Panacibacter microcysteis: one gene and its partner. Each later gene encodes a partner of the first gene's protein in a complex. Links are inferred from orthologs where the notes say so. Each region holds a gene or a part of one and is shown on either strand. Other genes may lie near its edges. The genes, in order: tsaD and tsaE.

Region 1 (15,527 bases):
ATTCTTTCGGCATTGTAAACGGGTTAATGACTACCATACACGCCTACACAAACGACCAGAATACACAGGATGCGCCGCATGCAAAAGGCGATCTTCGCCGTGCACGTGCAGCAGCGCAAAATATCGTTCCAAACAGTACAGGTGCAGCTAAAGCAATCGGCCTTGTACTTCCTTCATTAAAAGGCAAATTGGATGGTTCTGCACAACGTGTACCAACCATTACAGGTTCTTTGACTGAGTTAACTGCCGTACTGGGTAAGAAAACCACTGTTGAAGAAGTAAATGCAGCAATGGAAGCAGCAGCCAACGAAAGCTTTGGTTATACAACAGATGAAATAGTAAGCACAGACATTATCGGCAGCAGCTTCGGCTCTTTGTTCGATGCTACACAAACACGTGTACAAACAGTTGGCGATGTTCAACTGGTACGTACAGTGAGCTGGTACGATAACGAAATGAGCTATGTAAGCCAGTTAGTACGTACGGTACATTATTTCGCTGGTCTAATAAGCAAATAGTTTGTGTTGACCAACAGAAGCAATACTATGATATTTTCGTTGTGTCACTCACTTGTACTTAATGTTCTCTATTGAACTTTCATACAGCCGTAGTGTGTAAACGCTACGGTTTCTTTTTTCACCTTATAACTTAAAAAATGAAAATCAAAAACATTGAAGGGCTTACTGTTGATGAAATGAAAAGGGAAGTAAGTAACGGCGCAAAATTTGTAATTTACCGTTACACCATGTCTTTCCTGATCATAACACTTAGAAGACCGTCAGACATTTATTTTGTAAGATCTCATGAAAAGCCTCTGGTTAAAGGTTTACCTTTTACATTTCTCACTTTAGCTTTAGGCTGGTGGGGAATACCATGGGGCCCAATCTACAGTATTCAGAGTCTCGCAAAAATTTAGGTGGTGGTGTAGATGTAACAAATGATATTGTTGCATCTTTAATCAGCAATAATCCAATGGATGAAGTACAGGTTCATTTACCTAACTAATTTATAATCGTAAAACGATAAACTCATGAGCAAATTCTCCGATCACAACTTTGCAGATGAAAAAGCATTGATCCGTGTAGATTTCAATGTGCCTTTAGATAAACAAACCTTTGCTATTACAGACGACACCCGTATGCGTGCCGCTGTGCCTACCATCAAAAAGATTCTTGCAGATGGTGGCAGCGTAATATTAATGAGCCACCTCGGCCGTCCAAAAGAAGGCCCAGAAGATAAATACTCACTAAAGCACATAGTATCTCACCTCGGGGAATTGTTGGATGGTGTAACTATTGAGTTTGCAGATGATTGCATTGGTGCACAGGCTACCGAAAAAGCCGCAGCATTACAACCCGGACAGGTGTTATTGCTGGAAAATCTGCGGTTCTACAAACAGGAAGAAAAAGGTGATGAAGCTTTTGCAGAAAAGCTATCGAAGTTGGGGGATGTTTACATCAATGATGCATTTGGTACAGCACACCGCGCCCATGCCTCCACTGCGGTCATTGCAAAATTTTTCCCCGGGGAGAAAAAAATGTTCGGCCTAGTGATGGAAGGCGAGGTTAAAAGTGCAGAAAAAGTATTGCACCAGTCAGAAAAACCATTTGTGGCCATTATTGGTGGAGCAAAGGTTTCTGACAAAATACTCATTATCGAAAACCTGCTTGAAAGGGCCACCGATATTATCATCGGCGGCGGAATGGCTTATACATTTATGAAAGCCCGTGGCGGTAAAATAGGCAACTCGCTTTGTGAAGATGACAGACTGGATACCGCCAAAGATCTGTTGGAAAAAGCAACGGCAAAGGGTGTAAGTATTCATTTGCCGGAAGATTCCGTAATTGCAGACAAATTTGATAAAGAAGCAAACACTAAAGTTTCTGTAAGCGACGCCATCCCGGATGGCTGGATGGGCCTGGATATTGGTCCTAAAGCGCAGGGTGTATTTGCAGAAGTGATCCGTAAATCAAAAACCATTTTGTGGAACGGGCCGATGGGTGTTTTTGAAATGGAAAAATTCCAGTCAGGTACAAAAGCAATTGCTGACGCAGTTGCTGAATCTACCGAAAATGGTGCATTCTCCCTGGTAGGCGGCGGAGATAGTGTAGCTGCTGTTAACCAGTTTGGATATACCGATAAAGTAAGTTATGTAAGCACAGGTGGTGGTGCCATGCTCGAATATTTTGAGGGCAAGGAATTACCGGGTATAGCCGCTGTTAACGCTTAACGGTTCCTCATAGATTTTTTTAAAGCCAACATGCAAATAAAAGCACGTTGGCTTATTTTTTGCTGGCAATTCATGGCGTTATAATCGCAATCCGTTCGTGATTTATTACGATTTAAACACATATGGGTTGCATAAACTTTTGGTGAAAAGTATCTTTACATCAGTTAAGAAAACACCGAAAGATTCAAAAATTTAGCAGACTACTTTTGGATTTGGATATTGGAACAAGCAACCTATGGAACAAAAAGAACAAAGTGGCCCCGTAAGGTCACTTTTTTTTGTGCTCAAAGGTCCAGAAGACCGGCATTATCTTTTAACCGGACACCGCTGATCTGTAAGCGTAATGACTCTCTGACCAGGTAAAACATTTTTTCTGCGGCTGCCTGATAACCCAGTCCATCGGGCCTTATATTGGAAATGCAATTGCGTGCTTCATCTGTTAACCCTGCTACCGGGCAATAGGTTAAATATGCGCCCATGCTGTCTGCTGCAGTTAAGCCCGGTCTCTCTCCTATCAGGATCAAAGACAACTTTGCCCGTAATAAATTGCCTGTTTCATCGCTTATTGCAACACGTCCCTGCTCTGCAATACAAAAAGGCGCGACAGTTATCTGCGCCTTTTCCAGCATGGGCATAAGCAGCGCTAAAACGTTTACTGCATGCAGGTTTACAGCTGTTGAAGACAAACCATCTGCAATGGTAATGCACACGTCATAGCCTTTGCTTTTGAAGTTCTTCAGTTTCACCACAGCATCTTCATCAAGTCTTCTGCCTAAATCCGGCCGCTGCAGGAATGACTGCCGGTCTGAAGCTTTGCTGTGTATAAAAAAAACCGGTAACTGGAACATTTGCAACGCGGTAAATATTCTTTCTTTTTCGAGATAAGAGAATACAGCATCCCGTGCGTGGGCATGTGCCATTTTAAAATCCAGTGCCTGGCCAACGGGTAACGACACACCGGTGCGGCCCAACGCTATCCTTGCAGCGGTGAAACTGCGCAGTGCACCCCATTCGTCTCTTTGTGTTATATGTTGTTGCGGTTCTGTCAAAATACGTGTTGCAAAAGTTTGTGTGTGTGCTTAACCGGTAAAGGATTTCCTTCCGCATCTATAATTTCATGCTGCATAAGCCATCGTTCAAACTCAGGTGCAGGTTTAAGTTGCAATGCTTTTCTTACATATAAGGCATCATGAAATGAAGCTGACTGGTAATTAAGCATAATATCGTCTGCACCTGGTACACCAATAATAAAATTACATCCTGCTACACCCAGCAGCAGCAGCAGGTTGTCCATATCGTCCTGGTCTGCTTCTGCGTGATTGGTGTAGCACACATCCATACCCATTGGTACGCCCAGCATCTTTGCGCAGAAGTGATCTTCCAATGCGGCACGCATAATCTGTTTACCATCGTACAAATATTCGGGTCCTATAAAACCTACCACTGAATTGACAATATGTGGTTTAAAATGCCGCGCCACTGCATAGCTTCTCGCCTCGCAGGTTTGCTGGTCGACACCTTCATGTGCGTTGGCGGACAATGATGACCCCTGCCCGGTTTCAAAATACATAACATTATTGCCGGTAACGCCCCTGTGGAGTGAGAGTGTTGCATCGTATGCCTCCTGCAGCAGCGAAAGATTTATACCAAAGCTGCTGTTTGTCTTTTCTGTGCCGCCAACTGACTGGAACGCAAGATCTACCGGTGCACCCTGTGCTATTAGTTCTATTGTTGTTGTAATATGGCACAGTACACATGACTGCGTGGGTATGGAAAAACGGTTTATCAATTCATCGAGCATATGCAAAAGCCTGTGCACATGTGCGGGACTATCTGTAGCCGGGTTAATACCAATCACGGCATCGCCGCTTGCATACAACAAACCATCTATAATACTGGCAGCTATACCTTTTGCATCATCTGTAGGATGGTTGGGCTGCAACCTGGCTGAAAACCTGCCCCTGAGACCAATTGTATTTCTGAAACGCGTGACAACCTCGCATTTTTGGGCTGCGAGTATCAGATCCTGGTTGCGCATGATTTTACTTACTGCGGCAATCATCTCAGGCGTAAAGGCATACTGTAATTGTTGTAACAACCGGGTATCTGCAGCATCACTCAGCAGCCAGTCGCGCAAAGCACCCACGGTAAACGAAGCAATGGTGTTAAAGGCGCTGCGGTCATGCGTATCTATAATGAGCCTTGTTATTTCATCAGCCTCGTAGGGAATAACAGCCTCGTTTAAAAATGTAGTCAGCGAAACATCTGCAAGGCACATCTGTGCAGCCACACGTTCTTCGTATGTATCGGCAGCTACACCGGCCAGCGCATCTCCGCTGCGCAGGGGCGTTGCCTTTGCCATCAATGTTTTCAAATCATTGAAGTGATAGGTATGATTTTTTACCGTGTATTTATATGCCATAGTATATACAAACTTATGTTGCAGGGGCACTATCTCATTACTGCCTGTTGCACAACGGCGGTATTACACGATTGTTGCAAACGCAGTATCGTTGTTGCCCAACTGTTATGACGTACAAGAGTGCGACGCAACAGGCGATGCCACAACGTACAGGTGCCGGGATCATGAAAAAACTAACCCGTTTCTTCAACCACTGCGAGTAACTCATCGTTTATTGGCTGCCTGTGCTTTTTCAACGCTATAAAAATGAACAACGCTATAATTAACCCTGCAAAAAATATTATGCTTAACAATGGATTGTACCAGATGATGGCGACAAGGCAAACGACTGAAAGCAACAAGGCAATGACCGGAAACCAGGGATAGAATGGTGTTTTGAAAGTACCTTGTATGCCACCCTGTTTTTTAAGTTTAAGTAAGCTCATCATACTTATACAATACATTACAACAGCGCCGAGGGCTGATATGATGATGACCTGGTTTGTTGCACCTGTATAAATTGATATAAGCCCTACCACTCCTCCTGCAATTAAGGCCCAGTGCGGTGTTCGGTATTTTTTGTTTACCGCACTTAGTACTGCGGGCAAAAAACCGCTTCTCGATAACGCAAAAATCTGTCTTGAGTAACCAATGATCAACCCGTGAAAAGATGCGATGAGCCCGAATAAACCAATGCCGGCAAAGATTTTTGTCCAGCTATTTGTTTTGCCCAGTACAATACTGATTGATTCGGGCAGGGGGTAATCGATGGTGCTTAGCTGCTGCCAATCGCCAACACCGCCGGAAAAAATCATGACCCCCAAAGCCAGGATAACCAGTGTTGCTATACCCAATATATAACCTTTGGGAATATTGCGATGTGGTTCTTTTACTTCTTCTGCAACCATTGCCACGCCTTCGATACCGAGGTAGAACCACACAGCAAAAGGCAAAGCGGCAAAAATGCCTGTAACACCAAAAGGCATATTGTTGCGCATAAAATTATCAGCACTGAAATGCGGGGCAACAATGCCCATAAAAATGAGTAATTCAACCACCGCGAGTATGGTAACTATAAGATTGAAAACAGCAGATTCTTTAATGCCAAAAAGGTTGATGAAGGTAAATATTACATAGCAGCTCACAGCCGTAAACGTTACAGGAATTTCGCTATGTAAAAAATGCACATAACTGCCCAGTGCAAATGCGATGGCGGGTGGAGCAAAAACAAACTCAATTAATGTTGCATAGCCTGCCATAAGCCCGCCCAGCGGGCCATAAGCTTTGTATGCATACGCAAAAGGACCCCCGGCATGTGGAATGGAAGTTGTTAATTCAGTAAAACTAAAAATGAAGGTGATGTAGAGCACGGTTACCAGGAGTGTTGCTATGAGAAAGCCAACGGTACCGGCCACACCCCAGCCGTAATTCCAGCCAAAATATTCACCTGAGATAACAAGCCCTACTGCCAAAGCCCATAGGTGAACCGGCTTCAGCACTTTTTTTAGTGCAGTAGTTTGGTTGCTCATGGCCTTGAAACTACTGATAAAAAAGATTGTAAAAAAATTGAAGAAGTTTTTTTAGAGTGAGCGACAGTACTACTATTAAGCTGCTGTTGTGTCACTCACTTGTACTTCCGGTACGTGCATCAGCTCTTGCGATCAGGGTTTACCTGCGCAATTAGTTTGCGATTTCAATAAACAATCAGCCTGCTCCTGATGATGGAATCTTTTGACATCGATTTATCAAGGTTGTAAAAAGCATTTTCCCAGTCACCATAGTTAGGGTTAGGCAATACGATAAACCGGTTGCCAAATTCCGCAGCAAGGATTTGTGTATTTTTCAGCCGGCTGTCAAACTTTTTGTCATCATACAGCACACTAAGATCTGCAAGGTTGTCGCCACAAAGCATAACTATTTCATGGGTCTGCAAAATGCTTTGCCTTCTGGGCTCTTTGCTGGATGTATTGGTAAGCAACAGCAGGTGTTGATCATCTGCATTGGGAAAGTTGTAACGCTGCAGGTTTTTCAATGTTTGTGGCCGGTCACTTTCAGCGCGGTTGGTTACATAAAACACTTCTACCTTTTTTGATGCAGCATACCTGAAAAAAGTACAGGCACCGGGAACGGTATCTGCGTTTGCCAATGAGGTCCATTCATTCCATGACTTTTCATCGAATGTTTCACCCGCCAGGCCCTGCTTTACTGCATATGGGCTATTGTCTAATACGGTTTCATCAATATCTGTAACAATAGCCAATGGTTTTGTATACTGCTTTGTTAGAAACTGATCTAGCCGGAGTTGCGCTATGTTGTAAGCCTGGAAACAAAGTGCCTTATACTCCGCGGCCTTTTGCTGGTACATGGCGGTAAACAGCTTTCCATCGGCAACGAGGTTGCTTTGTACAGGAATTGACGGTGCGGCGGTGGATGGTGCTTTTTGAGATACACAGGCGGTAAAGATGATGCATATTAATAAAACAGAGTTCCGGATATTCATAGATGTTTGTTTTACCATTCGGCTCTTGCTGCAGGGCTTGCATCAAGCGACGCGAAGTCGTTGTTTAAAAACTTGTAATAGGCCGTTATTGCGATCATCGCAGCATTATCAGTACAATATTCAAATGCAGGTATAAATGTTTGCCAGCCATGTTTTTTACCCGTTTCTGCCAATGCCGTACGCAAACCGCTGTTGGCACTTACACCCCCTGCTATACAAACATTTTTTACACCTGTTTCTTTTACCGCTTTCTTTAATTTTTTCAGCAATATGTTAATGATCGTGTACTGAACAGAAGCACACAGATCAGGCATATGCTTTTCGATAAAATGTTCATCTTCTTTTTTACGTGCCTGCAAAAAATACAGTACCGATGTTTTTAAACCACTGAATGAAAAATTGAGTTCGGGTATCTGCGGCTCGGCAAATTTAAATGCAAGCGGGTTGCCTTCTTTGGCGTATTTATCTACCAGCGGGCCGCCTGGGTAAGGTAAACCCAGTAGTTTGGCGCTCTTATCAAAGGCTTCACCTGCGGCATCATCAATTGTTTCGCCGATAACTTTAAGATCGTACGGAGAATTTGCCAGCACAATTTGTGTATGGCCGCCACTAACGGTTAAACATAAAAACGGGAAGTCCGGCTTTGGTTCAGCAATTAAATTGGCCAATACATGCGCCTGCATATGGTGTACTGCTATAAGCGGCTTATCCAGTGCCAGTGCCAGTGATTTGGCAAACTGTACCCCTACCAACAGGCTGCCAATAAGCCCGGGCGACTGTGTAAAGGCTATCGCATCAATATCCTGCAGGGAGAATGCCGGATGACCAACCCCCGGTGCCTGTGCAATTTTGGCTGCAGCAGCCTTTATTGCGGCATCTGCTACCGGTACAATGTTTTGCATATGTGCACGGCTGGCAAGCTCGGGCACTACACCGCCATATTTCTCATGTACTGTTTGATTAGCGATAAAATTGGACAATATTTTACCATTGATACATACAGCGGCAGACGTTTCATCGCACGAAGATTCGATTGCCAGTATGCGTATATCCTTCACCGTTTTTTTTGCAGTAGCCTGCTGTTCGTTCATGCTGTTCACAGCAACAAAAATAATATTAAGTAGTTGTAGTAATACACTTTGTATTATAGTTACTAAATGACTAATTTGCCGCCGTGGTAACACATGGCTTCGCTTCGATCTTCGGGTTTGCCCGGCAAATTTGCTGCAGTTGAAGCGTGCGACGCAACAAGCGATGCCACCACTACCAATGCCGGGCTCATAAATGTTTTTACCATGCTTATCGAAAAAAATTTCTATACCATTGAAGCGTTTAGTAACGAATCAGAAACTGTAAAAGCTACGGTTGCAATCAACAAGTTGCATGAAGTGTTCAACGGGCACTTTCCCGGAACGCCTGTGGTACCCGGTGTTTGCATGACCCAGATGGTAAAAGAACTGACTGAAAAAGCGGTTGACAAAAAATTGCTGCTGGCAAAGGCGGACCAGCTAAAATTTCTCTCTGTTATTAACCCGGCGGAGAACAATATTGCCACAATAGAAGTAAAATACAAAGTGGCCGAAAATATGGTTGATGTAAACGCAACCATTACAAATACTGCGGCTACGTGTTTTAAAATGAAGGCACAGTTTACTGTTTTGTAGAAATGACTTTTACCACGCTACCGGTTTTTTTCAGGCATTAAATAGTTGATGAGGTTGAGTGCAGGGTTGGTCATGAACGTAGTGATCAGTGCCATCAATACCATCATAGCAAAAACCTGCGGGGACAGGATACCAAGATCGTAACCAATATTCAGCACAACAAGTTCCATTAAACCGCGTGTGTTCATCAGTGCGCCGATTGACAAACTGTTTTTCCATGTTTGTCCTGTAACCCGGGCTGCAACCATGCTGCCGCCAAATTTACCTGCTACCGCTACCAGTACAATCCACATAAAAGTGATCCAGAGATCACCGTCGTTTAGCAACCCAACCTGTGTACGCAAACCGGTAAACACAAAAAACAGTGGCAGCAGCAGCACAAGGCTTACATCTTCTATTTTATCAATAATGGTTTGCCTGAAGTTTATTTCTGCGGGCATAATGACCCCTGCCACAAAAGCACCAAACAGTGCATGTACACCTATAAGTTCTGTGAGGTAAGCAGAGAGCAACATAACCATGAAAACGATGGCCATCATCGACCTGTTGATAACTTCTCTCTTTATATACAAACTGCCGAGTTTTTTTAGCAGCGGTCTTACCACCGCTACCATCAAAACGATATAGGCAGCCACAAGCCCGATTGTAAACAAAATGTTTACCGAATTATCTGCCTTTACTATAGCAATTAGTGCTGCCAGAATGCACCACGCTGTTACATCGTCTGAAGCGGCGCATGTAATGGCCATTACACCAAGGTCTGTTTTGCTAAGATTGCGTTCTTTGATAATTCTTGCCAGCACCGGGAATGCGGTTATACTCATGGCAATGCCCATAAACAATGCAAAAGATAAAAATGAAATGCCTGCTGGTGAATAAGCCTTATACATGAACAATGCCAGGCACATACCCAGTGCATATGGTATAATAATACTTGCATGGCTGATAACGATGGCAGACCTGGCCTGCCTGCGGATGATGCTGATATCCAGCTCGAGGCCTATTACAAACATGAACAGGATCAAACCAACCTGGCTGATGAACTGCAGATTACCCATTGATGAAGCCGGAAAAACAAATTGTGAAACATCGGGCATACATGCACCGAGTACTGATGGACCGAGTACCACGCCGGCTACAATTTCTCCTACTACCGCGGGCTGACCAATTTTGCTGAAGAGCCAGCCAAAAATTCTCACTGCCGTTACAATCACGATAATTTGTAACAACAGCACCGGCAAGGCAAGGCCGGCACTGTTGATGAATGAGTCTCTAAATGCTGCATAGGTACCAGCAACTGTTACATTCGTGTTTTTATTCCCTGCTTCCAGCAGGCGGCCATGCTGTATAATATAATATGCAGCCAGTGCAAAAACGAGTAGCATACCAACATAAAAAAACAATACAGCATTTTTTTTCATGGCTATGAAGATAAAAAAACAGGTTGCTTTTGCAACCTGTTTTAGAAAGTGTTGTTTATTTTTTTACAAACTTACCAAGCGCTTTTCCTGCATCTGCATAGGCTTCCATAATACGGCCACCGGTATCAAAATCGTAACCACCAAATGTTCTTCCCAAAGCTTTTTCAACAGATATTTTTGCTATAATGTTGGATGGGTTTGCAGTTTCAACGATCCATACTTCGCCATCTATGACTGCATTTTTACGCATTACGCCTACGTTAAAGCCAGGCTCAGTAAACGTTGTTTTAAAGATCAGTGTATACTTTGCATTCCTGCTTTGTGATTTTTCACTGTACTCGGTAAACAGTTCAATAAATTTCGGTTCAAATTTATCTTTGCGGTCATCTACCCATGCTTTTGCCCAGCGGTCTCCCCTGCCATCTTCTTTGTTGTTGTACTCTGCTGTTTTCTTAGCCACATAGTCTGCTTCTTTATCAAATTTTCCCACACTCATATTGTCGTAAGAAAAATCAAAATTTAAACTCGTTTCAGATTGAATGGCATCTAAACTGCCCTCAATAAGTTTTAGTCTTTGCGCAGTTGCGCTGCCGGCAGTAGCTATCATTAAGCTGATACCTGCCAGCGCTGATAAAATTTTCATGATTGATTGTTTATTCTTGGTTTAAATTAAAGGCTGCTTTTTTTGGGAGCCCGGCTGCATTGCTGCTATGTAGCCCCGGTTGCGTCGCACACTTGTACAAATGAATCTCTATTCTGCATGTGCCATCTTCTTCAGCGTACAGCAGCCGGTTTAATGCAGGTAGCATTATATTTTACTTACCAGTATTATACTATGCTGCCACTGCCGGTAGGCGTTATAGATTAAAACGTTTGTACAACCGTGCCACCATGCGCCATGCCGCAGCATATGCTGCGGAATAGTTTCTGCCTGCAGTATTTGTGCAGCAAGCCACACCGCTACGGCCGATGCCGTTGCATAATCGCCCGTCATATGTTTGAAACGTGCTACTACAGGCGCGTTGCAGACGGCGACAGCTTTGTTATAAAGCAGTGCCGTACGTTCATCACCTTCATCACCGCTGAGTAAAAGCGTTGATCGAATATCCACATTGTGCGCCTGCAAAAAATTATACAGCCGCTCTTCAAGTATTCCAGTGTTGCCGGTATGAAAAAAATCAAAGGCGGCAATTCTTACTGCCGCGTTGTTTGCATTATCGTTTACCACGAACATAGCTGCACCTTCTCCGGCAATCGTACCGGTTTCGCTGCCATCGTATAGTGCATCGCTGGAGATATTTTCTTTCCTGAAACAACCTGCCAGTACATCAACATTGTAGTTGTATGGTGATATAACATCTACACCACCTACCATGAAATTTTTGCCGGGATTTTCTTTTACAAGCATGGCAGCATCCAGCAAAGCATTTTCAAAAGAAAACCCGCGATGTACATGCGTGCTGTTATAGCTTTTATTGCTGGTCATTAAACTGATCTGCGATGCCACTGCATTGGCGGTGCTTTGCACAAAATCTCCGGGTGTAAGCAAGCCTTCCTGGTATTCTACCATCTGGTTAAGAAATCTTACACTTTCTTCCATACCGCCATTGGCGGTTCCTATAATAATGCCATCAACAAATGTATGCTCCAGTAATGGCAAAGCTGCCGCTATACCGATTTTTACATTCCGGCTCATGCGGCGCAGTACCCCGGGCGGAATGTTTTTGTAAGCGGGTTCTATTACCTTCAGTTTGTTATCGCCGGTAGTATACAGATGCTCTATATCAACATTGCCAAATGTTTGCTGCGGAGATATACAGGATGACTGGTGTATATAAAGCATGGTGTGATTATTTGCGCATTGATGCCATATATGCTACAGATGAACGGATTGCGACGCAACAGGCGATGCCATGAAAAACCGCTGCCGGTATCTTAACTAATACTTCGAAAAAATGAGTGATGTACAATTACCACCAAAACCAAAAGAATTACTCATTACATGTTGCAAATGCTTTTTTTGATAATACTGCACCGGTATTAAACCTGTTGCAGCAATCGCTTCTCTAAAATGCAATGCAGGGTAAAGCTCCTGGTTGTGCAGTGATAAAATACTATACACAGCCTCTATGGCACCGGCAGCACCGAGCGTATGGCCCGTATAGCCTTTGGTAGAAGCAAATGCGGGTACGTGGCCAAATACTTTTTTCATTGCCACACTTTCCACCTCATCATTGTTTTCGGTAGCAGTGCCGTGTGCATTAATAAAATCAATATCGCCCGGGGAAAGATTTGCTTTTGACAAGGCTGCATACATGGCAGCCACGGGGCCATCGCCCTCAGCAGATAAGGACGAAGGGTGATATGCATCATTTGCATTGCCATAGCCTTGCAACACCGCGTAAATAGTTTTACCCGCGGCATCTGCTTCTTTCTCCAGCACAATATAAGCTGATCCTTCGCCCAGGTTAAGTCCCTTGCGGTCTTTGTCGAATGGCCTGCAAATGTCGTCGCTTAATATGCGCAGTGCATTAAACCCGTTGATGGTAAATTTTGCCAGGGTGTCTGCACCGCCAACAATTGCTCTCTTTGCAAAACCGTGCTGTATAAGTTTGGCGCCGTACATGATTGCGTTGGCAGATGACGAACATGCGGTATTGAATGTATCTGTGATGCCATTCATCCTGTACCTGTCCTGCACATAGATGCCAACAGAAGCAGCATCGTAAGAGGTCATGTATTCAGTACCATTTGCTGTGCTTCGGGTATCGGCATACAATTCATCTGTAAGGCACATGCCGCCAACAGTATTGCCACTGATAAAAGCAGTATTCAAAGAACTGATGTCCGATGCAGGCAAACCGCTGTCTGCTACTGCTTCGTTAAACGCATGCAATGATAGTAACATGGTTCGTGTAACACCAGGTTCACTTGCATGAAGCTGTTCTTTTAGTGTACCAGTTGTTGTTTTTATTTCGCCAAATGGCATAAGACCGGCAAACCGTGTGTCAATATTCCGGAGCGGAGTTATACCACACTGACCATTTACAAGTGCCGTCCTGTTTGCGTCAACAGTATTGCCAACAGCACTTATAACGCCTATTCCGGTAACAACAATGCGGCTCAAATGAGAAAGTTATTTTGTTCTGTGTTTTTCGATATAGTCAACCATGGTATTGATATCGGTTAATATTTTGCGCCCTTCTTTGGGGTCTTTTATTTCAATACCATATTCACGGGAAAGCAAAACAATCAATTCAATGGAATCAATAGAATCAAGTCCTAACCCTTCACCAAAGAGCGGCTCATCATCTTTGATATCTGCCGGGGTAACGCTGAGATTCAAAAACTGAACGATCTGTTGTTTTAGCTGCTCTTTCAAAACACCTGTTTCCATTGTCATTTAGATAAGATTTTTTCGCTTCAGGCCCCACACAGTCAGCAACTGTATAAAGACCGTTATGGCAAATAAAGATAAAATATTCGTTATAATGTCACTTAATTTTCCGCCCTCCAGGAACAAGCCGTAGTAAGCTTCTATACACCAGTGCAGCGGGGAAATGTTCATGAGTATTTTAAACGAAGCGGGCATTACAAAAGAAGGTATCATAATGCCGCCAATAGCAGCAAGCAACACTACTGATACTGCACCAAAGCCATTGGCCTGCTCCTGTGTTTCGGCAAATACTCCAATACAGATTGCATACCCCGCGGCGCACCAGCCACAGGTAAACGTTACAAGCAACAAACCCAAAACATCTCCAGGAATATTGAGTGGTGGTAACCCTAGCAGCGGAAATATCCAAACACCGATTGAAAAAATAACAGCGGCCTGTAAAATGGTTACAGCAGTGTAGGTTATTTGTTTGGATAATAATGAAACCAGGTAACTCGTGGGCAATGTTTTTAACCGGGCAAAACTGCCATTCTGCTTTTCCCTTACCACAGCACCGCCAAGGGAAATAACAATAAAGAACATTGCAAAGATGGTCCATGCAGGAATATTGTGCTGTGAAGCATTGGGTATATTCCTGCTGCCATCTCTCGAGACAGGTATTTCATTTACCTCCACGCGGTTGTTGATCATTTCATTTTCCAGCGAATCGGGTACTGCTGCATCATTCAGGGAACTGTAAATGGTTTGCAGTATCTTTTTATTTTCCACTATCTGCAATGCGCTCCTCAAAGTGCCTTGTATAGACTGCCTGAAAGCTGTTTGCAAAACAGGATGATAGTAAAATGTAACGGGTGTTACATGCAGTGTTGTTTTGCCGGCACTGTCTTCACTTACACCAAGGTCATTCAATGCTTTGGAAGCCACATACGCTGCTTTGTCCGAAAGCTTTGCATCAAACCCGGGCGGTATAATAATAGCCACCAATGCATCTTTGTCGTGCATGGTGTTTTTTATTTGCTCGTCTGTTAAACCGGCCGCAACACTGTCGATGTTAAACATACCGAAACGATGTATGGCAGCGCTTAACTGCCTGCCCGCATCGCCGGTGTCCCTGTTACATAACAGCATACCGATCTTATTGTCATTTACCAGTTCAAACGTACTGTTTTGCACACTGGTTATTACCACTGCCAGCAATATGGGCATTGCAAACATTACAAGCAAACCAACCTTATCCCTCGAAAGAATAAGCAGGTCTTTTTTAATGGTCGCTAAAAGTTTGTACATGCTTGTTAACCGTGTTTGGAAATGAATATGTTTTTGTAACAGGCCAAAGTAAGTTTATGTACCCGGCAGCAACGCTTTACTGATCGTCCCTTGCGTCGCACTCTTGTACTGCAGTGCAGGCATGACCGGTGCTATGCGGAGTTGCTGCCAGCAACCTGCTGCATGCATAACGCTGCCCATAGCTGCATAAAGAACCAAGCGTACAAGTGAGTGACACAACAGGCGATGCCACAAAGTACAAATGCCGGTTACTAAAAAATTAATCCCTGTATGTTTTACCGGTAAGATGAAGGAACAAGCCTTCCAACCCGTCTTGCTGGTGTGCTGCCATCAGGTTGGGTAGTGTATCGTGCGCAATGATCCTGCCTTCATCAAACAATGCTATCCTGGTACAGAGGTCTTCTGCTTCATTTAACTGGTGCGATGTGTACACCAGTGTACTGCCTTCCCTGTTTAATTCTTTCAGGTAATTAATGATGGCATGGCGGCTCTGCACATCAACGCCAACTGTTGGCTCGTCTAAAAACAAGACTTTAGGCTGGTGAATAACGCCAATAGCAAGATTTACCCTTCTCTTCATACCGCCGGAAAATTTTTGTACGGGTTTATCGCTCACATCTTCCAAAC
Region 2 (15,404 bases), on another replicon or contig:
AATAACAGAAGGCTGGAAGAATGCTGACTCCTCTTTTTTTGCGCCTGGAAAAAATTACCTGGATCGTGGCATCAGCGGACAAACAACACCGCAAATGATCTTACGTTTCCGGCAGGATGTTATAGAGCTTAAACCGGCTGTGGTAGTAATTCTTGCAGGCATTAACGACATTGCACAAAATACCGGCCCTATAACGACGGAACAAACTTTCGGCAATATTGTTACCATGGCAGAACTCGCCAGGGCAAACAATATAAAAGTCATTATATCATCTGTACTTCCTGCATACGATTTTCCATGGCGGCCGGGGCTTTCACCGGCAGACAAGGTGGTAAAATTGAATGGCATGCTAAAGGACTATTCCGCAAAACACAACATTGTGTATCTTGATTATTTTACGCCTATGAAAGATGAACGCAATGGTTTAAAGGCAGACCTCACTTACGATGGCGTACATCCTACATTAGCCGGGTACAAAGTAATGGAGCCACTGGCGGAGAAAGCAATAACAGAAGCGATGAAAAGGAAATGATAAAAGTGCGCACCAGCAACAAAACTATTGGTAATTGTTCCCGAATTTGTAAGAGCATGGCTACAGCGAAGCCAACGTCTGGTTAGGCCTTACTTTGCCTTTGTACCATGTAAAGTCCGGCAATAACAAAGACCACACCAATAATAGTATAGGTTGTAACAGGTTCACCCATAAGTACGGCGGCAATACAAAAACCGGAAATGGGGCAAAGAAAGAGCCAGAAAGAGGCTTTTACAGGGTTTGCCCTCAAGAGATACAGCCACAACTGCACCGCGAAAATGGATACGGGAACAGCAAGCCACAGAACGCTCCCCAGCCAGCGTAAATCAAATACATTTTCAGACTGATCGTAAGAAGTAAATAAGAAGGGTAACAGGAAAATACCGCCCAATAAGGTTTGCCATCCATTGATGGTAAGTATATGGAGGTGGTTCCATGTGCTGCGGGAAAAATACAAGGCACCGGCGGAATAAGAAATCATGCTTATAAGCAGTATAAGTAAACCAGCGGGTGTTGCATAACTTTCCTGCAAGAGCGGGTAGGCCGCTATAACAATGCCAGCAGAGCAAAGGAACAGACTGCCAATTGTTTTAAAAGTAACAGGCTGTTTTAGCCACACAGCCGTGATGATGCTGATCATTACAGGATTTGTACCAACAAACAAAGACCCCAGCCCGGCAGAAACATGCTGCATGGCTATTACATACAGGCCCAGGTAGATTGTAACATTCAGCAGCCCGTAAACAGCCAGTTTTCTGAGCTCGGCGATTGAAGGCACCGGCTTTTTAAGTATTGCGTGTGCAATAAGCAGCATAACTAATGCAGCTATGAAAAAGCGTGGTACAGCTATAACAAAAGGCTGCGCAGATGCTAACCCGATTTTGGTAGCGGCGGACGCTGATGACCATAGTATGGCAAATAATAACCCTGCTGCAACTGATGTAAACCCATTTGCTTTCATAAACTGTAATTACGCATTACGATTGGAACGATATAAAATTGTAACAGTACTGATACATTGCCGATTGCATATACCACCTTAAAATTGCTTAAGCCCAAGTAGTAAAAATTCTACAGAATTATAATATTCTATTCTATTTATCAGCGATCATTTACGTCGTTACTTTGTACTGTTGATGAGCGAATAGTGAAGACTGAAAATAAAGTTCGAAATAAATTTGGTGTTTTTCATAGGTTAGCAACGGCCGGTTCTGTCTAGAGCTGGCTCTTTTTTTTATTTCACAAGCTTTACTAGAAATTGTGATTAACATTATATCCGATGCTGAAAAAATCTGGTTCGCCTGCTTTTAGGTATTTCTACTGATTTTTTGTCTTCTGTATGTTTCCTAACAAATACTCTTGCATTTGAGGTAAATAAATGGTAGATTTAGTTACCAAAATTAATCTGTTTACCTAATCATTCCTTCCACTTCAATTTACAAAAATGAACACCAGATTTTACCTGCAGTTGGCGTTTGCCATGTTCGCAAACTTATATGCTCATTCGCAAACGATAGAAAAAAAAATGAGTTCGACAAACGGAACCGTTTATAGTGTCCATAAAAATTCAGGTACCTACTATATCGGCGGCCAGTTTAACTATGTTGGTCTTATGACAGGCTCTTCGGCTCTTGTTACTAAATCTTCTGATTATCCCGACATGGATTTCCCGGCATTTAACGGTACTGTGCGGACCGTAGTTGCTGATGGAGCTGGCGGTTGGTTTATTGGGGGTACCTTATACAGTTACGATGGGATAAATACAAATAGTCTTGTGCATATTTTACCAAATAAAACCGTAGACCCCGCCTTTACAGTTGTAGTCAATGGTTCAGTCTACAGCTTGTTCCGCTATGGCACTCAGTTGTTTGTGGGGGGCACTTTCACAACGATAAACGGAGTATCTAGAACTTACATCGGGGCTGTTAACACCTCAAATGGCAGTACTTTAAGTTTTAATCCGGCAGCAAATAGTTATGTATACGCTATTTCCGCCGATGTCAACAATGTATATGCAGGGGGTTCATTTACTACTATCGGCACAAAAAGCAAAGCTTATTTCGCCGTTTTGAATAGAACGACAGGCGTTGCAAAAAATGGATTTATTACTCCAAACAGTACCGTTTATGCTATAGAAAGCAAAGGCGACACACTCTTAATTGGAGGCCAGTTCACACAAACGGGCCTTCAAACAAATTATGTGTCAGCGTTAACTGATACCTCCGACATAGCAAATACAGATTTCCCATCAACAAACGGAATAGTAAGAGTTATAATACCAGATGGCGCCGGCGGCTGGTATATCGGGGGCAGCTTTTCTCAAATAGGCGGCGTTGCAAAAAACAACCTTGCGCGAATAAATGCTTCCAGATTAGTGGTTCCTGGTTTTACCGCTAATACGAATGGTGAGGTGAGGACATTGCTTCGCGCAGATACGAAATTATACATCGGAGGTTCATTCTCTACCGTAAATAGCACATCCCGTGAAAACGCGGCAGCAGTCAATACGAGTACCGGTGCCCTGTTTGGCTGGAATCCGGCGCCTAATTCTACAGTCTACACACTTGCTTCAATAGATACTGCTATTTATATCGGCGGTTCTTTTACCACAGTAGGAATATCAAATAAAAACCGACCTTACCTTACAAGGGTTAATAATACGACCGGGGCTATCCTGGAAGGTTCAATTAACGCAAATAGTACAGTAAGTAAAATTATTGCCAGAGGAGATTCTTTATATGTAGGCGGTTATTTTTCCAAACTTGGTTTTCGTACAGATTATTTGTCAGGCATCAAAGTTGGATCGGGTATTCCCGATCAATCGATGCCTTCAGCAAATGGCGAAGTGAAATGTATTATTGGAGATGGTTCAGGAGGATGGTATATCGGCGGAAGTTTTACTGCAATTGGAGGCCAAACAAGAAGCTATCTTGCGAAAATAAAAGCTGATAAGACTATAGATATAGCTTTTAACACAGTACTTAACGGAGTTGTTTATGCCATTGCAAAAGATGGAACCAATTTGTATATAGGAGGTTCATTTACTACTGTAAACGGATCATCAAGAAATTATATCGCCAAATTAAACTCGTCAACAGGTGCTGTACAAACATGGGATCCGTCCGCAAACTCATATGTTTACTCTCTAACATTGAAAGACACGTCCATACTTGCCGGGGGAATATTTACTAATATAAAAGGAAAAAACGCTTATAGATTTGCCGCCTTATCAAAAACTAACGGAAATGTAATAAGTGGGTTTGCAGGATTTAACTCAAATGTCAATAAAGTTTCCATACTTAATGATACGATATTAATAGGAGGAAACTTTTCACAAACAGGTTATTATAGCCCTTATAGCGCAAAATTGAATACCATTAATAGTAATCCTGATATTAAATTTCCTGCTACAAATGGACAAATTAACGATGTTGTAAAAGATGCGAGTGGTAATTTATATGTTGCTGGTTCATTTACACAAATCGGTGGCGTTAACCAGGCATATCTTGCCAAGTTATCACCGGCATTTGAAGTAATAACAGCATGGGCACCTTCAATAAACGGAGAAGTTAAAAGCATAGCTTTAACGGGCACAACGCTATATATAGGCGGCAATTTTACTTTCGTAAATGGTACATCTAAAAGTTATATTGGAGCATTGAATACGGCTAATCCAGGCAGTAATAAAACCTGGTCAGCGACTCTAAATGGCGCCGTATACAAAATATTATTTGATGGAATCAATGTCTATGCCGGCGGCACCTTCACCCTTGCAAATAGCACAACCACAAGAAACAGGCTCGCAAAGTTTGATGCATCCGGCGTACTGGACGCACTATGGAATCCGGATGCAAACAGCACAGTACAGGATTTGGCTTTATCTGGTGCAAATATTCTTGTAGGTGGGAGTTTTACTACATTAGCTGGTATTGGAAGAAGTTATATAGCAAAACTCAATACTACAAACGGAGCATCTTTGAATTGGGCAAATGCTAACAGTACGGTTTATGATCTCTTTGTGGATGGTGCCAATTGCTATGTAAGCGGATCATTTACAAGTCTTGGTGGCATTACACGTAATCGTATTGGATGCGTTGTTATTTCCAACGGCAACATCACCGGGTTTAATCCAGATGTCAACAACACGGTTTTTAAAATTGGAGGTAAATATGGTTCTGTCTTATATTTTGGTGGTGCTTTCACAAACGTAAGTGGCCTTGTTCGGAACTACGTTGCAGCATCAAATATTTCAACTAGTACTCTTCAATCCTGGAATCCAACAGCAAACTCTACCGTCAATTCAATGATACTTGACTCTTCTTCTACTAATATTTTTGTTGGCGGAAGTTTTAGCGCCTTCAAAGAAGTTAGCAAAACGTATGCAGGCATGCTAAGGTATTCAACGGGAAGCTACACAAACTGGACGCCCTCCATTGACTACATTGTCTACGACATTACTTCGTCAGGAGGAAAAATTTTCATAGGTGGCGATTTTAATACGGTTAATGGTGTTACAAGAAACGGGATAGCTGCCTTTAATAGTTCTACTGGTGTATTAGACCCAATGAATATCAGCCTTTCACGAAACGGAACGGGTACCTCGGTGTCAGTCCGTGCTTTGTGGGCTACACCTACGATCATCTATATTGGCGGGGATTTTGACAAAGCCGGCACCTTTACAAGATACAACTTCGCCGCTGCAAACGTTACAAACAACGCTATTGCAACTACTAATGCATCTCCTGATGGCACTGTAAACGATATTTATCTAAACGGCACAGACATCACCTACGTTGGCTATTTTAATTATAGCAATTATGCTAACCGTAGTTATCTGGGGTTATTTAGACGTTCTAGCGGAATAGCAACAGCATGGAATCCCATATTAGATTATTATGTGTACGATCTTTCTGCGAATAGCAAAAATTTGTATGTAGCCGGACCCTTTAATACCGCTAACGGTGTAACACGCAATGGTGTCTGCTCCTATCGTCTTTCAACAGGTGCCATTAACGGGTGGAATCCGAATTTATCTTTGAATGGCCAGGGCAGTTACGCTGATTGTTACGCCGTAGCCGCAAACGATTCTATGGTATATGTCGGCGGAAATTTTGATAAAGCTAATACTACATTACGCGGATTTGTTGCAAAAATATCAGACCTGAACGCAGCAGTTCAAAGCTGGAATCCTAACCTGAATTATTACCCGTACACTATAGCCCTTAACAACAAGGATGTACTACTCGGAGGTTATTTTACTTTTACAAAATATAACGCCAGAAATTACCTTGGTGCCTTATCAAAAACCACCGGTTTGATGAACTCATGGAATCCAACGCCCGATTATACCGTTTATGACATAGCTGTAAATCATAATAGAATCTTTGCGGTCGGTTCTTTTGATAACGTTAATGGTCAGCAACATACCGGTGCCGCTTGCTTTCTATTGAACACGGGTGCTTTACAAACATGGAATCCACAATTATCACGAGCTGGGAATTATAGCTATGCGGACTTGTACACCGTATTCGCAGATTCAACAAATGTGTACCTTGGAGGATACTTTGACGAGGCCAAGGGTGCAACAAGAAACAATGCCGCTGCTGTAAATGCAGTAAACGCAACGCTGGTTAACTGGAACCCCAACGCTAATTATTTAGTCCGCACTCTCACAATAAATGGTTCTGACATTGTTTTGGGAGGTGAATTTGATTTCTGTAAAGGTGCTACACGTACAAATCTTGCCGCTATAGATTCTGCAACAGGCCTGGTAACTTCGTGGAATCCTTCTCCCAATGGAACTATTTATGCAATTTTACGCAATGGAACCAATGTATATGTAGGAGGTAACTACAATACTATAGCAGGAGTAGCGAGAACAAGTCTTTCTGCTGTGAACGCAACAACAGGATCAGTAACGGCCTTTGACCCCGTTGTACAAAACAATGCTTCCCAGGGTACTGTATACGCTTTAGAGTATGATAACGCAAGCTCAATCCTTTATCTTGGCGGAACCTTTACAACCGTAAAAAATACCTCCCGCAACAATGCCGCTGCAATAAATGCTTCGGCTGCACTTCAGTCATGGAATCCAAATACAAATGGGTCAGTAAATGCTTTAGCTTTAAGTACGAGCAGTGTTTATATTGGCGGCAGTTTTACCTCCGTTAATGGCGCTACTTTACGCAACAGACTTGCATCACTTAATAAAACAACAGGGATTGCGACAGGTTTTAATCCTAACATAAACAGTACTGTGAACGCTTTAAAAATAAGCGGTAATAATCTGTATGTAGCAGGTTCATTCAGTTCTGTAAATAATGGCACTGCTATACGCAATAATCTTGCAGCATACAACATTACTAACAATGCCCTTGCCTCGTGGAATCCAAATGCAAATAGTGGTGTACTTGCGATTACAGCGGTTGCTGACACCGTTTTTGCTGGTGGATATTTTACTACTTTAAATGGAAACACGAGACAATATATGGCCGCAACAAGAACAGCTACAGGCACTGTATTGCTTCCATTTAATCCTGGGCCCAATAACTATATCAGATCTCTTTATCAGTCGGAGAGAAATGTGCTGGCGGGTGGAAGTTTCAATGTTATTAGTGGAAAATCACGCGGTGGCTTTGCTGTCTATAAACTTTCAGGTTCATCATCGGGCAAATCTGTACCAGAAGTAATTTTTGCCGATAATTCGACAACATCTCTGCAAAACAATAGCAAGCTAACACTGTTTCCAAATCCGGTATCCTTTGGTGTAACAACCATTAAGCTAACGGGCATAAAGGGCACATGTAGTATTAAAATTTCTTCGCTTAGTGGAAAACAATTATATATGCAGTCATATAAACATGTGGACAATAACATCGTAACGATTAATGTAGGAAATTTACTACCCGGCACCTACATTGTCAGCGTAATAAGTCGAACAACCACACAATCTGGCACTTTAGTAATTCTGTAATTTAGTAAAAGAGATAAAAGAGGCTGTCTGAAAATTTTGGACAGCCTCTTTTTTTAACCCCTACTAAACAGAAAGATTTACCTCTTCTACGTTTATTTATTATAATCAAAAAAACATCACCCTCCCCTGTTCAGGAAACAAATATTGTACACCCGTTGTATTCGCGTCTGATAATTCTTTCTGTATAATGGCCTCTGCGTTTTCTGCAGGTTTTATGTGTGTAATAACAACATTCAAATGCTTCATATACACGCTGCCGGCATAGCCTGCTAAAGTATGCAGCTCAGCGGTAAGCAGAGCAGGCGTAAGGTGGCCAAATAATTTATTGAGCGGCTGTGCATTTGTGTAAGACACTTCAATGAAAATACCTTTCAGCTTGCCGGCCGCTACCAGCGGAGCTACAGTTTTCCACAACACAGAAAGGTTTTGCGCATGCTCTATCGTATCTGCCCCGGTATCTCCCAGGTACAGTAAATAATTATCTGCATGCCTGATGAGAAAAGCAGTGCTTTCAAAAGGTTTACCATGGCTGAGTGAATATGCTGTTACAAACATATTTGTACCGGCGAGTGGTGTTTCTTTCCCCTCCTGCAGGGATGCATAATGGTATTTATTGAGTAAAGGCTTTTCCCCGGCGTCTGTAAAATTTGCCCAGCTTTTCCAGGTAAAATAATTGCTCTTTAAAACATCGAGACAATAATCCATGCCATAAATATTTTTTGCAGTATCATCCGGCGAGTTGATAATAAGCCCAGCAAGATGATCGAGGTGCGCATGCGAAATACAGTAACCCTTTATGTTTTGCTTCAACACAGTAGTTACGCTTCTGCCAGGGAATAAGCCGTTATTAACCGACTGCTGAATGCCTGCATACAAAGTGCCTGCATCAAAAGCTATATAATCCGTTGTTCCGGCTGCAGCAACCATATAGGCAGATAAATTACTTTCATCAAGCCCGCCTTTTACACCTAACGGAATAACCTGGAATGCCGGCTCCTGCGCAGATGCATTCAATATCCACGCTACGCAACACAACAGGTACAACAAAAATCTTTGCATCATTTTAGATTATGTTATTTACAATCTATTCTTTTATATACCTGTGTAAATTGCACTTCTGAAGGATTTTTAAACACAAAACGGTTGTCTTTTTCCACCATCTCTCCAAAACCTTCTGTAAGGGTTTCACCATCGAGTTTAAACATTACCTGTCTTGCAGATAAGGTTCCCTCTGACCTGAATGTATAGTTAGCTGTAAGAATGTTATTGACCAGTAACCCTTTAAACTTGCCTTTGTTATCATCTTTTTCATACATATTGTATTCAAGTTCGCCAAAGACAAGCGTATCCTTAATGTTTAGTTTAATATAGACGGTATCTCTTTGTACAACACTGCGAAAACATACCTGGCCCGGCAGTGTAATATTATTCGTAGTTGAAGTGTCTGCATTGTTGTTATTTGCCGCAGATGTACCGGCCGGTTCATTTACCAGCGATGTGGAATCTTCATGAGCACTTGTCTGCCGGTCGCCGTTGTTGCATGCCATAACGGTAGCAACCATCAAAAACAATAAAACCTTTTTCATACAATTTATTTGTGCGAAAATAACAAAGAGAATACCAAATAAAATGGCAGGAGCAATAAGTATGAAGGATCATGTAGCCGGCAGCGGCGCAGGTGGCATCGCCTGTTGCCACGCTCGGTTCAGGGTTCCTCTTTTATGGCAGCTGCAGTTCGCGGTTTAAACTGCGCCATGCAACAAACCAACGCTCATGCATAAGAGATGTGTATCAGAAAAACAGGAGATCTTTCCTACCCGAAGATGACAACTGGGGACTTATGCCCAGGTCTGCGCATTTGTTCAAAAAGTTTCAACAGTTGAAGAGTGCGACGCAAGGGACGATGCCACAGCCACTATAGCCGGGCTCACAAAAAAATCAATGCCGCAATTGCACGCTGTTGTCTATAACAATATCCTGTTGCTTCTGCAAACCCAGTGTATGCTGCATAAATTCGTCGATTGCAAGTTGCACACTGCGCAGGTCTTTTGATTTTATATAACTGCCCAGCACATGATCGCCGGTATTTGGCAATGCTTTTTTCTCCTTTTTTACAGAAGACACTTCGTCAAACATCTTAAGCATGGCAGCTACACTTACCACACTATCCTGGTGTATGGAGTCTTTGTAGTAGTAAAGCAGGAGCAATGGCTGCGTAACCTTTTGAAATGTTTCTTTGGTCATGGTCGTTTCAAGCAGTTCCTGCAACTGTACCGCTGCCTGCAAAGGATAGTGGTGGTACCAGTAGGCTTTGAAGATATCCCGGTCATCGGAAGATGTAACATGATCATCACCTGTAATGGCTTTTGCAATCTGCAAACCCCAGGGATTGTTTAGCAGGTATGCCTTGTCGTTAAAGATGGCCACGTTGGGGCTCATGAGTACGAGCGCATCTATATCTTTTGGAAAAGCAGCAGCAAGCTGCAAGGCATTTGTGCCACCGGTAGATGTACCCATAATGATTACTTTATCACCAAGTTGCCTGCCTATGGCAAGCGCCTGTTTGGCAGATTCCCAGTACGATTGCGGTGTCAGGTTGATCATCGGTTCTGCCGTATCGAGCCCATGCTCTGAAAGCCTTGCCAGGTAAAGGTTATAGCCATATTCTTTTGCAATGGTGGTATGTATGGGGTTGCCCTCTTCAGGCGATGCTGAAAAGCCATGCAGGTAAACAATGGCATACGGTGTCTTTTGCTTTAGTGAATCATTGGCCCATATGATCCGGGCTTCATTACCGGGCTTAAGCTTATGCACGGATTCATTGCTGCGTACAAAATGTTCCAGTGTTGCGCTTTGTGCAGGTACCGCAGGCATAGCCAAAGAATATTCCGGTGTTTCAGGGCTGGGGCCTAAGAGGTAGATGATACCCAATATTAATATTATAACAAGCAGCCATTTCAGAAAACGCATACAAATATTTTGAAATAAATCTAAGTAAATTTTTTACTGTTTCTCTCAACACCGTAATGGTATTGCAATAAAAAAGCTGCCGGTTTTTTGCGCCGGCAGCTTTTCATTTTTATAGTTCTCTATTTCATCATAATGGTGTGTTTCTCTGTTTTTGCACCCAGGGTACACACAATATAATACGTACCCGGAGGCATGCCTCCCATATGTAAGTGCCCGTTGTTGATTCCTTTTGTGGCATACATAGAAACTTCTTTTACCAGTTTACCGGTTTGGGTAAATAACTTTACACGCATGGCTCCTTCTGCTCCGGCACTAAACTGTAGTAACAGGTGGCCTTCTTTTGAAACCGGATTTGGGCTCAGACTGGTTACCAGTTTATCATCATTCACATTGCGCGTTTGCATTAATATGTTCGAATACTCTGCATTGCCTTTTTTATCAACCATCTTTACTTGGTAATACACGTATTTTTCTTTTGCATCATTATCTGTGTAACTATATGCATTACCAGCAGATGGCAGAATGCGTTTAATTTCCCGGAAGCTGTTGCCATCTGTACTGCGCTCTACAGAAAAATACGCAATATCTGCTGCTGTTTTTGTTTTCCAGTTTACCTGTGCCTGCAGGTCATTACCACTAAGTGTAATATCACTCAGTCCGGCGCTCAGCGCTGCTGTTACCCGAATGGTACCATTCATACCTATTACACCATGTGGGGTGCATTTATACTTATACGTACCGGCCACCCGCAGTACATACCTGAAACTTTTATGCGCAGAATCCATTATGCGGTCCCATGCTACTGCACCGGCCGGAATAGTTACAGAAGTAGTGGTATGGTTACCATTTTTCCAGACAAACTGTATCGTATCCATCACTTTTGCATTCACCGTTTTAGGCTGAAACTGGAAATCGGAAACATTTACTTTGATGATCGTAGCAAAAGCGGCAGAAAAACTGCACATAAAAAGCGCAGCAATAAACGTAAACTTTTTCATGGTTGTATTTTTTAGATTTATGACAGGCATTATAAAACAGGTAAGTGAAACTTTGAATAAGCTGTTAGTTGTTGATCAATACGTATATGACCGAAACATACATAAAAGATATAATGTATATAAAGCTGCCGGAAGAAAGGGCTGCTGAAAAGGCAAAATAAGGTGCTGAACCCGCATAAAATTTATAAGGGCAAAAACGGGCAGTTAATTCGGGCCGGCTAAATGCCAGCACAACATCATTACAGTTGAAACATGTTATCGCCTGCTTGCAATAAGCAGGTTAAGATCGGTAAACTTTAAATCGAAACGCTGACTGATGTAAAAATTGGTAAGATGGCCCTTGTACATGTACACGCCATGCCGCAGGTTAAAGTTGTGCCATATCATAGCGTCCAAACCGCCTTCATCACTGGCATCCAGTAAAAGCGGCATCAATACATTGCTGATTGCATGGCTGGCGGTTCTTGCAAAACCACTCGGTATATTGGGCACACAGTAATGAATAACTCCGTGCTTTTCAAATGTAGGGTGCTGATGTGTTGTTATCTCGCTGGTTTCAAAACAACCACCACGGTCTATGCTCACATCAATAATGATGCTGCCAGGCCGCATAGCCATTACCATTTCTTCTGTTACAACAATCGGGCTGCGGCCATTTTCGTTACTCAGTGCGCCTACAGCAACCTCGCAGGTTTTTAATTGTTTGGCAAGTATACGTGGCTCCAGTACACTGGTCCATACCCGTACACCAAGGTTATTCTGCAGGCGCTTTAAACGGTAAACGTTGTTATCAAACACTTTTACTGATGCACCCATGGCTAGTGCAGTTCTGGTGGCAAACTCACCAACCACCCCCGCGCCGATAATGATCACTTTTGTAGGCGGAATACCACTTATGCCACCCAGCAAAACACCTTTACCATTGTTAGGGCTGCCCAGGTACTGGCCGGCAATCAGCATTACGGCACTGCCGGCAATCTCGCTCATACTGCGCACAATCGGGTATGTACCGCTGTCGTCTTTCAGGTTTTCAAATCCAAAAGCTGTAATGCGCTTCGCCATCATTTGTTCAATGATGGTTTTCTTCAAAACAGAAAGATGAATAGGAGAAATGATCGTCTGGTTCATCTGCAGGTGCGGAAGATCCTGCTCTATAACAGGCGCACTTTTTATCAGTATCGGCGCTTTATAAACTTCTTCTTTTTCGTAAGCAATTCTTGCACCGGCATCACTAAAATCCTTGTCAGTATATTTACTTCCCTCACCGGCTTTTGTTTCCACAATTACTTCATGTCCGTTATCAACCAGTACACCCACGGCATCAGGTATAAGCGCCACACGGTTTTCCTGGAAAGCCGTTTCTTTCGGCAAACCAATATGCAGGCTTGCACGCTTTGATTTTATGTCTAATGTTTCTTCTAACGTCTCGTAGCTGAAAGATGTACTTACAATAGGTTTTGATGTAGCCATTGAAATGGTTTGATATTTACCGTTTAAGTAAAATTAAAACAAAATTATTCACAGAAAGATTTTATCGTACCAGCAGCAGAACACTGTGGCATCGCCTGTTGCGTCGCAAGCACTTTATCGTTCGGAACTTTGGGCATCTCCGGTGTCCGTGTACATGCTTCTTGTATTTTCATCTACCAGCGAAAGGTAGATACGCAGTGTATCATCGGGCAACAGTCCGGGTGCCTTACCGGGCCATTCCACCAGGCACAAATGGCCGCTCAAAAGGCAATCTTCAATACCTGCCTGTATCGCCTCTTCTTCATCTTTCAGCCGGTACCAGTCCATGTGATAAATGGAACCTGCCATCCCGCTTTTATACTCATTAACAATAGCAAATGTGGGGCTGCTCACTGCATCTTTCACCTGCAAAACGTCACAGAGCGCATGTATAAAAGTTGTTTTGCCTGCACCCATCTCTCCAAAAAACGCCCATACTTTGTGTTGCTGATGGTTTTGCCACATATCCCCGGCAACCTGTAAGATGTTTTCCCTGCTAAAATTTACTGTCATTACAAATAAATAAAATTCTCAAAGCATTTATTACGGTTATGTATAATACTAGAGTAGCGCCTGTACAATAGTTCGCCATTCCTCTTCTAATGAAGTAGCTGGCCTCTTACTGTTTGCCCTGCGGTACCAGTAGTCAGCATTCCACGTGTCTCCTTCTTTCCTGTGCAAATATGCATGCACCAGGCAGGCCTTGCTGTCGGTAAGGCTGTCAACAAGGCTGTGCGCTGTAGCCCAGTCTCCAGCAGCATCATACCACAACGAGTTTAAGCAGACTGAAAGACCAGCAGGTAGTTGCTTGTCTTTTACACTGTGCACAAATGCGTCGAAATCCATAAAGTAGTGTTTTTGCCAAAATTAGGCTATAACACTTTTGCACCATTCAATTACAACTGCGGTGAAAAATCACATTGCGCGGTGTGAAAAATCACATCGGAATATGTGAAAAATCACATTTTTTGAAAGGAATGCGCGGCGTAGTATTGCATTGTCCTTTTTTCAACCACCCAAACACGATTTATATTTTGTAGATCAACCGTTGTGAATCTGTGAAAAACACCATTTTTTCCTTTACCACAGATTTCCCAACTATTTTTCCACCATACCTGCTTATTTGTTGCTGTTACACCTATTTATTAAACTCAATAATATGTGCAGAAGCATAAATACTTTTATCAGGTTTTATATATTTTACATATAACCTGGCTTTCCTGCCCAGGTTCATACAGGTATGATGATTTTTTATATCTTCTTCTGAATCGAGCGGCTGCAGTGAAGGATACCAGAGAAAATAACCCGGCCTGTCAAGCAGCAACTTTGGTGTTGTCCATTGTTGCGCATTATTACCCGCACTAAAGTCTTTGTTTTTGTTGAAAGAGATGTAAATACTGCTGCCTGCCCAGCTTGGCCCGGTTACATGCCCCATAAGCATCACCCAACATTCCAGGTAATTGTTCCAGCTTACGGAAGGCCCCCAATGAAAACCGCCCTCCGGTGAAGAAGCCGCACTGCCACCCTTATCCATCGGTATTTGCAACGCTGCAACGGGTTTACCGGCGCCGTTCCACGGCGCATTAAAGTTTGTGCCATCCCAGCGCTGCGCTTTTCCCTGCGGGTTATCAAGATCGTTTAGCGCTATACGTGCAACGCTGATGCATTGACCACTCCATTCTGTCTGCCTGTTATAAGTGGCAGAATCATATACCTGCGGGTAGCTGTATTCACCAAAGAAAAGGTACAGGTAATCGCCCGACCTTACGGCCGATGGATCCCCGACACCGCCGGCAAATGTGTTGGAAGTATTGTGTGGTTTCAAGATCATCCGGGGCTGCAGATCTTCAATAAACAATCCTTTGTTTTGCCAGCTATGCCCGCCGTCTGTTGATTTGGCTATACCTATACGGCACACCGCCGCAGGTGAAGTGGTGCCCTGCAAACCCTGTGGCCACAGGTAGTTTTTATACCCCTGCCCTGTTGCACTGTCGTAAGGCAGGTTTTGCGGGTAGTTCTCGTTGTGGTAAACCGCGTATAATGTTTTGCCTGACTGATCTTTATCACTCTGGTACACGGTTTCAAACCACATGGCACCATGGAAACCAGTGTCTCCTCTTTTGGCTACGGGTGGTAAAAGTGGCATATGAAAACCTGTTGAATCTGCAGCAAAAGCTTCTGCCGCATTGTGCCCGTCTGCAAAACGCAGGTCGTGTGCATTTCCCCACAGCGTATCTTCTCCATACTTACCGGGGAAAATTCTGAAGGTATCTCCTATCCACGCTTCGGCCATGTTACAATCAACAAAAGAGTTAAACAACACCGTATCTGCATTACTTAAAACAAAAGACGGGTTTACATCTTTTGCTATTGTACCCGTGTTATTATTACAGGCTGCAAAACATAATGCAGCCAATAGTGC

Evidence for each region.
Region 2: the proteins of tsaD (region 1) and tsaE are in contact, whole or in part, in a crystal structure (PDB 6N9A), measured with the Thermotoga maritima proteins. The link is inferred for Panacibacter microcysteis from one-to-one orthologs. Residues at the interface, in WP_004082750.1 of Thermotoga maritima: Cys10, Asp11, Arg49, His50, Leu82, Gly84, Gly135, Gly136, Glu154, Thr155, Leu156, Asp157, Asp158, Ser159, Glu162, Asp165, Lys166, Arg169, Leu170, Tyr175, Lys213, Thr214, Leu217, Tyr218, Gln221, Arg222, Asn324; in WP_004082108.1 of Thermotoga maritima: Leu37, Gly38, Lys46, Lys57, Val59, Lys60, Ser61, Thr63, Phe64, Thr65, Leu66, Met67, Val69, Pro71, Tyr82, Arg83, Leu84, Asp86, Asp88, Phe89, Asp93, Ile128, Asp130, Glu131, Arg134.

Annotation. Positions count from the first base shown.
Region 1 is NZ_JADWYR010000003.1:94,245-109,771, reverse strand. Bases 6,183-9,024 are described here. They hold tsaD (tRNA (adenosine(37)-N6)-threonylcarbamoyltransferase complex transferase subunit TsaD), read right to left. Parts: upstream 8,223-9,024; coding sequence 7,143-8,222; downstream 6,183-7,142. Other genes in these bases: I5907_RS19825 (cation:proton antiporter domain-containing protein), read right to left, coding at 8,813-9,024; I5907_RS19830 (ApeI family dehydratase), read left to right, coding at 8,316-8,795; I5907_RS19840 (5'-nucleotidase, lipoprotein e(P4) family), read right to left, coding at 6,325-7,131. Also shown: gap (type I glyceraldehyde-3-phosphate dehydrogenase), read left to right, coding at 1-518; I5907_RS19865 (hypothetical protein), read left to right, coding at 656-916; I5907_RS19860 (phosphoglycerate kinase), read left to right, coding at 1,031-2,230; ethanolamine ammonia-lyase subunit EutC, read right to left, coding at 2,515-3,279; I5907_RS19850 (ethanolamine ammonia-lyase subunit EutB), read right to left, coding at 3,276-4,652; eat (ethanolamine permease), read right to left, coding at 4,826-6,160; more of I5907_RS19825, read right to left, coding at 9,025-10,216; I5907_RS19820 (hypothetical protein), read right to left, coding at 10,272-10,859; I5907_RS19815 (beta-ketoacyl synthase chain length factor), read right to left, coding at 11,025-12,059; I5907_RS19810 (beta-ketoacyl-[acyl-carrier-protein] synthase family protein), read right to left, coding at 12,156-13,343; I5907_RS19805 (phosphopantetheine-binding protein), read right to left, coding at 13,353-13,619; I5907_RS19800 (ABC transporter permease), read right to left, coding at 13,620-14,900; I5907_RS19795 (ABC transporter ATP-binding protein), read right to left, coding at 15,160-15,527.
Region 2 is NZ_JADWYR010000001.1:235,859-251,262, forward strand. What follows is about bases 11,777-14,495. They hold tsaE (tRNA (adenosine(37)-N6)-threonylcarbamoyltransferase complex ATPase subunit type 1 TsaE), read right to left. Parts: upstream 13,496-14,495; coding sequence 13,058-13,495; downstream 11,777-13,057. Other genes in these bases: I5907_RS01040 (alanine dehydrogenase), read right to left, coding at 11,777-12,943; I5907_RS01050 (hypothetical protein), read right to left, coding at 13,544-13,828; I5907_RS01055 (hypothetical protein), read right to left, coding at 14,121-14,495. Outside these bases: I5907_RS01005 (GDSL-type esterase/lipase family protein), read left to right, coding at 1-532; I5907_RS01010 (DMT family transporter), read right to left, coding at 615-1,493; I5907_RS01015 (beta strand repeat-containing protein), read left to right, coding at 1,977-7,505; I5907_RS01020 (MBL fold metallo-hydrolase), read right to left, coding at 7,611-8,567; I5907_RS01025 (hypothetical protein), read right to left, coding at 8,579-9,091; I5907_RS01030 (alpha/beta hydrolase), read right to left, coding at 9,444-10,475; I5907_RS01035 (plastocyanin/azurin family copper-binding protein), read right to left, coding at 10,595-11,473; more of I5907_RS01040, read right to left, coding at 11,729-11,776; more of I5907_RS01055, read right to left, coding at 14,496-15,404. UniProt on the Escherichia coli protein: Required for the formation of a threonylcarbamoyl group on adenosine at position 37 (t(6)A37) in tRNAs that read codons beginning with adenine.